3 linked regions of the Nordella sp. HKS 07 genome follow. The main gene of each other region encodes a partner of the protein of the gene in region 2 in a complex. Links are inferred from orthologs where the notes say so. Each region holds a gene or a part of one and is shown on either strand. Other genes may lie near its edges. The genes, in order: secA, secY and secG.

What was found.
Region 1: the proteins of secY (region 2) and secA are in contact, whole or in part, in a crystal structure (PDB 3DIN), measured with the Thermotoga maritima proteins. The link is inferred for Nordella sp. HKS 07 from one-to-one orthologs. Residues at the interface, in WP_004081795.1 of Thermotoga maritima: Glu108, Gly109, Glu110, Glu111, Ala236, Glu237, Arg238, Arg239, Ile240, Thr241, Ile242, Gln243, Tyr244, Ala245, Arg246, Arg247, Val248, Thr249, Gly250, Arg251, Arg252, Val253, Tyr254, Gly256, Ala257, Ser258, Thr259, Tyr260, Leu261, Pro262; in WP_004082002.1 of Thermotoga maritima: Glu261, Ala262, Arg263, Lys300, Ala301, Arg302, Thr303, Ile304, Ile305, Leu323, Tyr324, Asp325, Pro326, Val329, Ser330, Tyr333, Ile336, Lys340, Phe345, Val349, Glu363, Phe364, Tyr374, Ser375, Gly376, Gly377, Glu393, Ile395, Thr482, Ser483.
Region 3: secY (region 2) and secG share a complex: the UniProt entries of both Escherichia coli proteins name them as parts of the sec protein translocase complex. The link is inferred for Nordella sp. HKS 07 from one-to-one orthologs.

Annotation. Positions count from the first base shown.
Region 1 is NZ_CP049258.1:1,016,351-1,019,810, reverse strand. What follows is about bases 4-3,310. They hold secA (preprotein translocase subunit SecA), read right to left. Parts: upstream 2,934-3,310; coding sequence 204-2,933; downstream 4-203. Other genes in these bases: G5V57_RS04915 (outer membrane protein), read right to left, coding at 4-67. Outside these bases: more of G5V57_RS04915, read right to left, coding at 1-3; G5V57_RS04905 (peptidylprolyl isomerase), read left to right, coding at 3,319-3,460. UniProt on the Escherichia coli protein: Required for protein export, interacts with the SecYEG preprotein conducting channel.
Region 2 is NZ_CP049258.1:6,229,676-6,232,806, forward strand. Bases 140-3,117 are described here. They hold secY (preprotein translocase subunit SecY), read right to left. Parts: upstream 2,306-3,117; coding sequence 974-2,305; downstream 140-973. Other genes in these bases: G5V57_RS29410 (adenylate kinase), read right to left, coding at 327-977; G5V57_RS34655 (hypothetical protein), read right to left, coding at 2,367-2,504; rpmD (50S ribosomal protein L30), read right to left, coding at 2,965-3,117. In the rest of the region: rpsM (30S ribosomal protein S13), read right to left, coding at 1-127; more of rpmD, read right to left, coding at 3,118-3,131. UniProt on the Escherichia coli protein: The central subunit of the protein translocation channel SecYEG. Consists of two halves formed by TMs 1-5 and 6-10.
Region 3 is NZ_CP049258.1:5,830,715-5,833,645, reverse strand. What follows is about bases 49-2,826. They hold secG (preprotein translocase subunit SecG), read right to left. Parts: upstream 1,750-2,826; coding sequence 1,348-1,749; downstream 49-1,347. Other genes in these bases: G5V57_RS27440 (helix-turn-helix transcriptional regulator), read right to left, coding at 1,980-2,826; G5V57_RS27450 (CTP synthase), read right to left, coding at 49-1,263. Outside these bases: more of G5V57_RS27450, read right to left, coding at 1-48; more of G5V57_RS27440, read right to left, coding at 2,827-2,931. UniProt on the Escherichia coli protein: Subunit of the protein translocation channel SecYEG. Overexpression of some hybrid proteins has been thought to jam the protein secretion apparatus resulting in cell death; while this may be true it also results in FtsH-mediated degradation of SecY.

The sequences.
Region 1 (3,460 bases), 5.2 Mb from region 2 along the record:
CATGAGCGATGCCACCGAAGGCAACGAGGCCAAGCATGGCGACAGCGAGAGAATTACGTCTAAGCATTTCCGCCCCTTGAGAGTTATCGTAGTGAAACGCATATGCATATCATGGCTGGCACCATGCGCGTAACCTATGTCTGGTTGCGCAGCGGGAGCAGTATGTCGCCTAAGGTTGTCTCGACAGGCGGCTGATATTTTGATTACGCGTAAGCCCCGTGGCAGTGTTTGTATTTCTTGCCTGAGCCGCAGGGACAGGCGTCGTTGCGGCCGACCTTGCCCCAGGTGCTGGGATCATGCGGATCGACAGCGGCGCCCTTGGCCTTGCGCGGCGCTTCCTGGCCGAAGATGAATCCTTCGCCGACATCGTCCTGGCCGGTGGTCGCATCGATGTGATGCGCCCGCATCGGCGGCAGGTCGTCCTCATCGGGGAGGAGGTCGTCCGACGGCCGGCTCTGCAGCTCGACGCGCATGATCTGGCCGGTGGTCAGCTCGCGCAGGCGGGCAATCATCGCCTCGAACAGCGTGAAGCCCTCGGTCTTGTATTCGTTGAGGGGATCGCGCTGACCGTAGCCGCGCAGATGGATGACCTGGCGCAGATGCTCGACGGTGACGATATGCTCGCGCCAGAGATGATCGAGGGTCTGCAGCAGAACCGCCTTCTCGACCTGGCTCATGATCTCCGGCGTGTAGGTCTCGCGCTTCCGGGCATAGAACTCGTCCGCCGCCTTGATCACGCGCTCGCGGATTTCCTCGTCCGCGATGCCTTCCTCCTTCGCCCATTCATCGACGGGCAGGTCGAGGGCCACGGTTTCGCGCAGCTTCTCGCGCAGGCCCGCGGCGTCCCATTGCTCGGCATAGGCGTTCTCGGGAATGTGGCGCTTGACCTGATCGTCGATGATCTGGTGGCGCATGTCGTCGATGGTCTCCGAAACGTCCTCGCCGCGCATGATGCCAATGCGCTGCTCGAAGATGACCTTGCGCTGATCGTTCATCACATTGTCGAACTTCAGCAGGTTCTTGCGGATGTCGAAGTTGCGCGCCTCGACTTTCTGCTGGGCCTTTTCGAGCGCCTTGTTGATCCATGGATGGACGATCGCCTCGTCCTCCTTGAGGCCGAGCTTCTGCAGCATCGAATCCATGCGCTCGGAGCCGAAGATGCGCATCAGGTCGTCATCGAGGGACAGATAGAACAGCGAGCGGCCGGGATCGCCCTGGCGACCGGAGCGGCCGCGCAGCTGGTTGTCGATGCGCCGGCTCTCATGGCGCTCGGTACCGATGACGAAAAGGCCGCCGGCCTTCAGCACTTCTTCCTTGTTGCGCTCGATCTCGGCGCGGATCGCCTCCTCGCGCTGCGTTCGCTCAGCTCCGGGCGGCATGTCCGCGAGCTCGGCGGCGATGCGCATCTCGGCGTTGCCGCCGAGCTTGATGTCGGTGCCGCGGCCGGCCATGTTGGTGGCGATGGTGACAGTGCCCGGATAGCCCGCCTGGCCGATGATCTGGGCTTCCTGCTCGTGATAACGGGCGTTCAGCACATTATGGGGAACGTTCATGCTCTTCAGCATGCCGGCGAGGATTTCCGACTTCTCGATCGACGTCGTGCCGACGAGGATCGGCTGTTTGCGCTCGCGGGCGTCCTTGATGACCTCGATGATGGCCTTGTATTTTTCCTTGGCGGTCCGGTAGACCTCGTCGTCCTCGTCCTTGCGGCCGACCGGGACATTGGTCGGAATTTCGATGACGTCGAGCTTGTAGATGTCCATGAACTCCTCGGCTTCCGTCGAGGCGGTGCCGGTCATGCCGGCGAGCTTCTCATAGAGGCGGAAATAGTTCTGGAAGGTGATCGAGGCGAGCGTCTGGTTCTCCGGCTGGATGGCGACGTGCTCCTTGGCCTCGAGCGCCTGGTGCTGGCCGTCAGAATAACGCCGTCCTGGCATCATGCGGCCGGTGAATTCGTCGATGATGATGACCTGGTTGTCCTTGACGATGTAGTCCTTGTCGCGCTGGAAGATCTTGTGGGCGCGCAAAGCCTGCTGGACATGATGCACGAAGGTCACGTTCTCGGCGTCGTAGAAATTCTCGCCCTTGAGCAGCCCGGCGGCGCCGAGAAGCTGTTCCATATGCTCGTTGCCCTGTTCGGTCAGGGACACGGAGCGCTGCTTCTCGTCGAGCTCGTAGTCGCCGGCGACGAGCTGCGGAATGAAGACGTCGACGGCGTTGTAAAGGTCGGACTTGTCGTCGATCGGGCCCGAGATGATCAGAGGCGTGCGTGCCTCGTCGATGAGGATCGAGTCCACTTCGTCGACGATCGCGAAATTGTGCCCGCGCTGCACCATCTCCTCGAGATGGAACTTCATGTTGTCGCGCAGATAGTCGAAACCAAGCTCGTTGTTGGTGGCGTAGGTCACGTCGGCGGCATATTGCTGGCGGCGTTCGGCGTCGGACAGGCCGTGCACGATGCAGCCGGTGCTGAGGCCGAGGAAATTGTAGATCTGGCCCATCCACTGGGCGTCGCGACGGGCGAGATAGTCGTTGACCGTCACCACATGCACACCCTTGGAGGTGAGCGCGTTGAGATAGACGGGGAGCGTGGCGACCAGGGTCTTGCCTTCGCCGGTCTTCATCTCGGCGATGCGGCCCTCATGCAGGACCATGCCGCCGATGAGCTGGACGTCGAAATGGCGCTGCCCGAGCGTGCGCTTGGCCGCCTCGCGCACAGTGGCGAAGGCGGGCGCCATCAGGTCGTCGAGCGAGCGGCCATTGGCCAGCTGCTCGCGGAATTCGGCGGTCCGGGCTTGCAGCGCCTCGTCCGAGAGGCCGGTGAGGCTCGCTTCCAGAGCGTTAATCTCGGCGACGCGGGCGGCATATTTCCCGACCTTGCGGTCATTGGCGGAGCCGAATATCCGCGACGCGATCGAACGCAGTCCTAGCATATTAAGTCTTTCCTTCGGGAACGGGGCGCTGTCGCCGACGCAAGTCTGGGGCCGCCTTTTAATGAAAATGAGGCTTCCGGGCAATTGCCCGGGCGCCGGAAAAGGAAATATTGAGGGCCGGCCTCCAGGCTGGAATAGGCCTTCTCCACGTAGGCGGTCTGTCCAAGGACTTCAATGCGTTGCATCGAGGTCACAGGAGGTAATTGTTCCATATCCCCCCTTGAAGTTGACGTATAATGCGACCATTGTCCGCGCCGCGTTACAACGAATTAGGGAAAATGAGGCCTGGAGGCGGCTTATTCTTGCCGGATTTGGCCGCCAATGAGCTACCATCGCGGCAGGGACGCCGCCCGGTGCCAAGACCCCATATGGGAATGCGATGCTGATGATTCAGAACTTGACCAAATTCGCCGCCTTGTCGGCGGTTTCCTTCATGCTGCTGACGCCGGCCATGGCGCAGGAAGTGAAGGAAGACAAGACCGTCGCCATCGTCAATGGCCATGAAATCAAGGTTTCCGAGGTCGAGA
Region 2 (3,131 bases):
TGGACGTCGGGATGCTGACTTGCTTGCAGATCACCTTCGCATTGACCGGGCCGATGCCATGGATATAGCGAAGGGCGATTTCAACGCGCTTATTGGTCGGAATGTTAACGCCTGCGATGCGGGCCACTTTATTTTCTCCTAAGCCTTACAAGGGCTTACGCCCATAGTCTCCGTCAATACTCAAACGCGGTGCCGGCGCCTAAATGGCACAAGGCCGTGCCTCCGGAGGTTTCCCCTCCTGAAGCCAGCCTTCATGTCGGTCATAACGGGGTGTATCTAAGGCTGAATCGCAGTTGCGTCAACCGCTTAGATGCCACACCCGACCGTCATGCCTGTCCCAGCACATCCTCGATCTGGCGGGTCACTTCCGTGATCTCCGCCATACCGTTTACCGTATGCAGCACCCCCGTCCGGCCGTAATAATCGACCAGCGGAGCAGTCTGCTTGTTATAAACTACCAGACGGTCCCTGACCGTCTTCTCATTGTCGTCGGCGCGCCGCGCGAACTCCGTCGATCCGCAGACGTCGCAAACGCCGGGCTTCTTCGGCTTCTCGAACTCGTCGTGATAGCCCTTGCCGCACTTGGCGCAGGTATAGCGACCAGCTATGCGCCTCACGAGTTCCTCGTCATCGACTTCCATTTCGATGACGGCGTCGAGCTTGTGCCCCTTCTCCCCGAGCATCCGGTCGAGCGCTTCGGCCTGTGCCGTATTGCGCGGGAAGCCGTCCAGGATAAAGCCCTTCTTGACATCAGGCTGGTCCAGTCGCTCCGAGATGATGGAGATGACGATGTCGTCGGAGACGAGTTGTCCCTTGTCCATCACCTCTTTGGCCTTGCGGCCCATTTCGGTGCCGGCGGCAACCGCGCCCCTGAGCATGTCGCCGGTGGAGAGCTGCTTGTAGCCCTTCTTGTCTTCGAGCAGCTTCGCCTGAGTGCCTTTGCCGGCGCCAGGCGGTCCGAGCAGGATCAGATTCAACGGCGCGCTCCCCGAAGCTTCGCCTTCTTGACCAAGCCTTCATACTGCTGGGCAAGCAGATGGCCCTGAACCTGCGCCACCGTATCCATGGTCACGCTCACTACGATGAGGAGCGACGTGCCGCCGAAATAGAACGGCATGGCGGCATAACCGATGAGGAACTCCGGCAGCAAGCAGACGATCGCAAGATAAAGGGCGCCGAGCACGGTTATGCGGGTCAGCACATAGTCGATATATTCCGCGGTGCGCTCGCCCGGGCGGATTCCCGGAATGAAGCCGCCATACTTCTTCAGATTGTCGGCCGTGTCCTTCGGGTTGAACATGATCGACGTATAGAAGAACGCGAAGAAGACGATCAGCAGCGCGTAGAAGGTGAGAAAGAGCGGCTGTCCATGGCCCAGAAGAGCCGTAATGCGGTTGAGCCAATCCGGCCCCTGGCCCTGGGTGAAATTGGCGACCGTGATCGGCAGCAGGAGCAGCGAGGACGCGAAGATCGGCGGGATGACGCCCGACGTGTTGAGCTTGAGCGGCAGGTGCGAACTGTCGCCCTGCGTGACCTTCATACCGACCTGGCGCTTCGGATACTGGATCAGCAGCCGGCGCTGGGCCCGCTCGACGAAGACGATGAAGGCGATGACGGCGAGCGCGATGATGAAGATGCCGAGGATGAGGAACGTCGACATCTGGCCGGTGCGACCGAGCTCGAGGAGTGCTGCGAGACCCGTCGGGAGGCCGGCGACGATGCCCGAGAAGATGATGAGCGAGGTGCCGTTGCCGATTCCGCGCGCAGTAATTTGCTCGCCAAGCCACATCAGGAAGACGGTGCCGCCGGTCAGCGTAATGACCGTGCTGGCCCTGAAGAAGAGGCCCGGATCGAGCACGATGCTCCCCTGCCCCTCGAGACCCACGGCGATGCCGTAGGCCTGCAGCGCGGCGATGACCACCGTGCCATAGCGGGTATACTGATTGATCTTCTTGCGGCCCGACTCGCCTTCCTTCTTGAGTTGCTCAAGATGCGGCGAGACGGTGGTCAGCAGCTGTATGATGATCGATGCCGAAATATACGGCATGATGTTGAGGGCGAAGATCGCCATGCGCCCGAGGGCGCCGCCCGCGAGCCCGTTGACCCAGCCCAGAATGCCTGTGGAGTTGTGCGCCGCGAAGCGGGCGAGCTCGATCGTATCGACCCCCGGCATAGGGATATAGGTGCCGAGCCGGTAGATGATGAGGGCGCCGAGCGTGAACCAGATACGCTTCTTGAGATCCTCGGCCTTGGCCAGGGCCGAGAAATTTATGTTGGCTGCAAGTTGTTCAGCTGCCGATGCCATGTGCTTCCCTCAGGACCCGACCCAAATCCCCTAGATGGGGTGCCGGGCCGGCGCCCGCAACTCACTTCGACTTTACCGGCTTCTCTTCTTTCTTCGCCTTGGCCGCCGGCTTCTCTTCCGACTTGGCGGCAGGCTTGGCGGCTTTCGCCTTGGCTTCCGCCTTGACCGGCTCGCCCTCGGGCTTCGCAGCCTTCAGCACCTTGACGCTGCCGCCGGCCTCTTTCGACCGCGGCTATTGCGCCCTTGGAGGCATGATCCACCTCAAAGGCGAGCTTTGCCTTGAACTCTCCCGAGGCGAGCAGGCGCAGACCCGCACGCGCCTTGGTGATGACGCCGGCCTTGACGAGAGCATCGAGCGTCACCGGAGCGGATACGTCGAGCTTCTTGGCATCGACCGCCTGCTGGATCCGGCCGAGATTGATCTCGTTATACTCGACCGGGAACGGAACGTTGAAGCCGCGCTTCGGAAGACGCCGATAGATCGGCATCTGGCCGCCTTCGAAGCCCGCCTTGGCGCCGCCGGAACGGGCCGTCTGGCCCTTGCCGCCGCGACCCGCCGTTTTGCCGAGGCCCGAACCGATACCGCGGCCGAGCCGCTTACGCGGACGCCGAGCGCCTTCATTGTCGGAAATCTGATTGAGTCTCATCGCATCTATTCCTTACTCGACGACGCGCACAAGGTGCTGGACCTTGGCGATCATGCCGCGAACCGCGGGCGTATCCTGCAGAGTGCTGCGCTTGTGGCGCTTGTTGAGGCCGAGGCCGATCAGCGTAGCGCGCTGGTCGGCGGGACGCCGTGCCGGGCTGTAGATCTGTTCGACCGTCA
Region 3 (2,931 bases), 400 kb from region 2 along the record:
CTTCATCCATTCGGTCATCGTGCCGACCACCGGCTCGCTCGTCGCTCCGAATTCGGTGGAGCTTGCGTTGCCGATGCCGCACAGGCTGCGCGCCGCCTCGATGCAGGCCATCTGCATGCCGAAGCAGATGCCGAAATAGGGCACCTTGCGGGTACGCGCGAACCTGGCCGCCTTGATCTTGCCTTCCGAGCCCCGCTCACCGAAGCCGCCCGGCACCAATATGCCATGAACGCCTTCGAGATAGGGCGCGGGATCCTCCTTCTCGAATATCTCGGATTCGATCCATTCGAGCTTGACCTTGACCTTATTGGCCACGCCGCCATGGACGAGCGCTTCGTTCAGCGACTTGTATGCGTCGAGGAGGCCCGTATATTTGCCGACCACCGCGATCTTCACCTCGCCTTCCGGATGGGTGATGCGGTCCATCACCGTCTTCCAGCGCGTGAGATCAGGCTCGGGAACGGTGGTGATGCCGAACGCGTCCAACACTTCCTTGTCGAGCCCTTCGGCATGATAGGCGCGCGGAACATCGTAGATGCTCTTCACGTCGAGCGCCTGGATCACCGCCGAGGGGCGGACATTGCAGAAGAGTGCGATCTTGCGCCGCTCGTTGACCGGGATCTCGCGGTCGGCGCGGCACAGCAGGATATCAGGCTGGATGCCGATCGAGCGCAGTTCCTTCACCGAATGCTGGGTCGGCTTGGTCTTGAGCTCGCCGGCCGTCGGGATGAAGGGCAAGAGCGTCAGGTGGATGAAGATCGTCTGGCCGCGCGGCAGCTCGTTGCTGAGCTGGCGGATGGCCTCGAAGAACGGCAGGCCCTCGATGTCGCCGACCGTGCCGCCGATCTCGACGAGGACGAAGTCATAGCCCTCATTGCCGGTGGTGACGAATTCCTTGATGGCATCCGTCACATGCGGAATGACCTGGACGGTGGCGCCCAGATAGTCGCCGCGGCGTTCCTTGGCGATGATGTCCTGATAGATGCGCCCGGTAGTGATATTGTCCTGCCGGTTCGCCGAGCGTCCGGTGAAGCGCTCATAGTGGCCGAGATCAAGGTCAGTCTCGGCACCGTCATCGGTGACGAAAACTTCGCCGTGCTGATAGGGGCTCATGGTCCCCGGATCGACATTGAGATAGGGATCGAGCTTGCGCAGGCGCACGGAAAATCCGCGCGCCTGAAGGAGAGCGCCGAGCGCTGCCGAAGCCAGACCCTTGCCGAGGGAGGAGACCACGCCGCCGGTGATGAAGATGTACCGCGCCATGGGCCCCTAATCTAACCTCTCATCCATACGATTCGAAGCCCGGATTTCTGAGGTCCGGGCTTCTGTGGAAAGCTGTGAAACAAACTACTGTGAAACAGGAACCTGCGGCTGCCCGGTGCCACCCGAGCCACCACCTTGCTGATTCTGATTCTGACCCGCCGGCGGCAGCGTCGGCAGGACGCTCCCACCCGACCCGGTCGGCGCCGACTGGCCCTGGTTTTGCTGGGTCGCCGGGGAATTGAAGAGCGATCCACCGCCGGTGCGGCCCGAGAGCAATGTCAGGCCGATCGAGGTCATGAAGAAGATGACCGCCAGAATGGCCGTGGTGCGGGTCAGCGTATTGCCGACGCCGCGCGCCGAGAAGAGCGAGCCGGCACCGCCGCCGCCGCCGATCCCGAGGGCACCACCTTCGGAACGCTGAAGAAGCACGACGCCGATCAGGGCCAAGGCGATGATGAGATGAACGACTAGGAGGACGGTTTGCATCTGGAGGGTCCGATTTCGAAATTCGGTGGCAGCGTCTAGCGCGGATATGGGAGCGAGGCAACCCTTCGGCAAGACGCGCCATCATTCGATCCTGCCAGGGCCGCAGCCAAATATGGATACCCCCTACAATTCAAAGAGTTATACTGAAACACTCATCTCATCTCTTGAAACGCCGGACGGACGGTCCGCCCGGCCCAACGGCTTCCGTTTTCCGGCGCGCCGCATGAGGATCAATTCTGAAGCGTGATCGCCGAGGCCATTTCGGTGGCGAGCCGGATGAAATCGCTCTGGCGCGACACCCCGGTTTTGCCAAATATGTTGCCGAGATGGGTGCGCGCCGTCGTCTCGGCGATACCGAGCCTTTCTGCGGCTTCCGCGAGCTTCTGTCCTTGCAGCAGGCCGTCGAGCAAGCGCGTCTCCATCGGCGACAGGTCATAGGCGACCGACATGGCCTCCGCCCCATGCGCCGCCGCCGACACTGGGCCGATGAAGATCGCGACCTTGGCGCCGGGATGCAGCCTGGAGCGGACATCGCCCTCTTCCAGCGGCAGAATATGAGCCAGCATCGGAGGGTCGCCAGCGCGGGTCAGCCGAACCGCCCTCGCCTTGCTGTCCGCGCCGATCACACGGTCGCCGGCCTGCGCGATGGCCGCAATGAGCTTCAGGGACGACGCCGGATCCTCGGTCCGGATCATGCCGCCCGCCGCATGAATGGGCCGGCCCTGCCTCAGCATCGTCTCGGCGGCCTTGTTGGAGCTGAGGATAAGCCCCCGCTTGTCGGTCATCACGACGCCGGCCATCAGGGCATCGAGCGCCTGATGCGCGCGTTCGCACTCCACCGTCTTGAGGTCAATCACATCGCCGATCATCGCGGCGCGCCTGATATGAGGGAGCAGCAATCGGCCAAGCGCCATTTCGCGCTCGGTGATGATGCCCATTTCGCGGTGCCGGCTCATGGCGAGCTGGGCATGCCGGGTCGGCGAGCGCATCAGCACCAGTTGCAGCGTGTCGACGAGGTCCTGCGGCGCGTTCCACTCGGCGTTGACGGGTGAGGCCGCGAGAACGGCGGCCGGGACGTTGCGCGAATTGGCCTGCGGTTCGTCGATCGACCAGTCCGGCGCGTAATAGAGCCGCTTCCACGAGGCGAGCTCGGCGGCATGGCGGTCGAGCTCAATGAGCCAG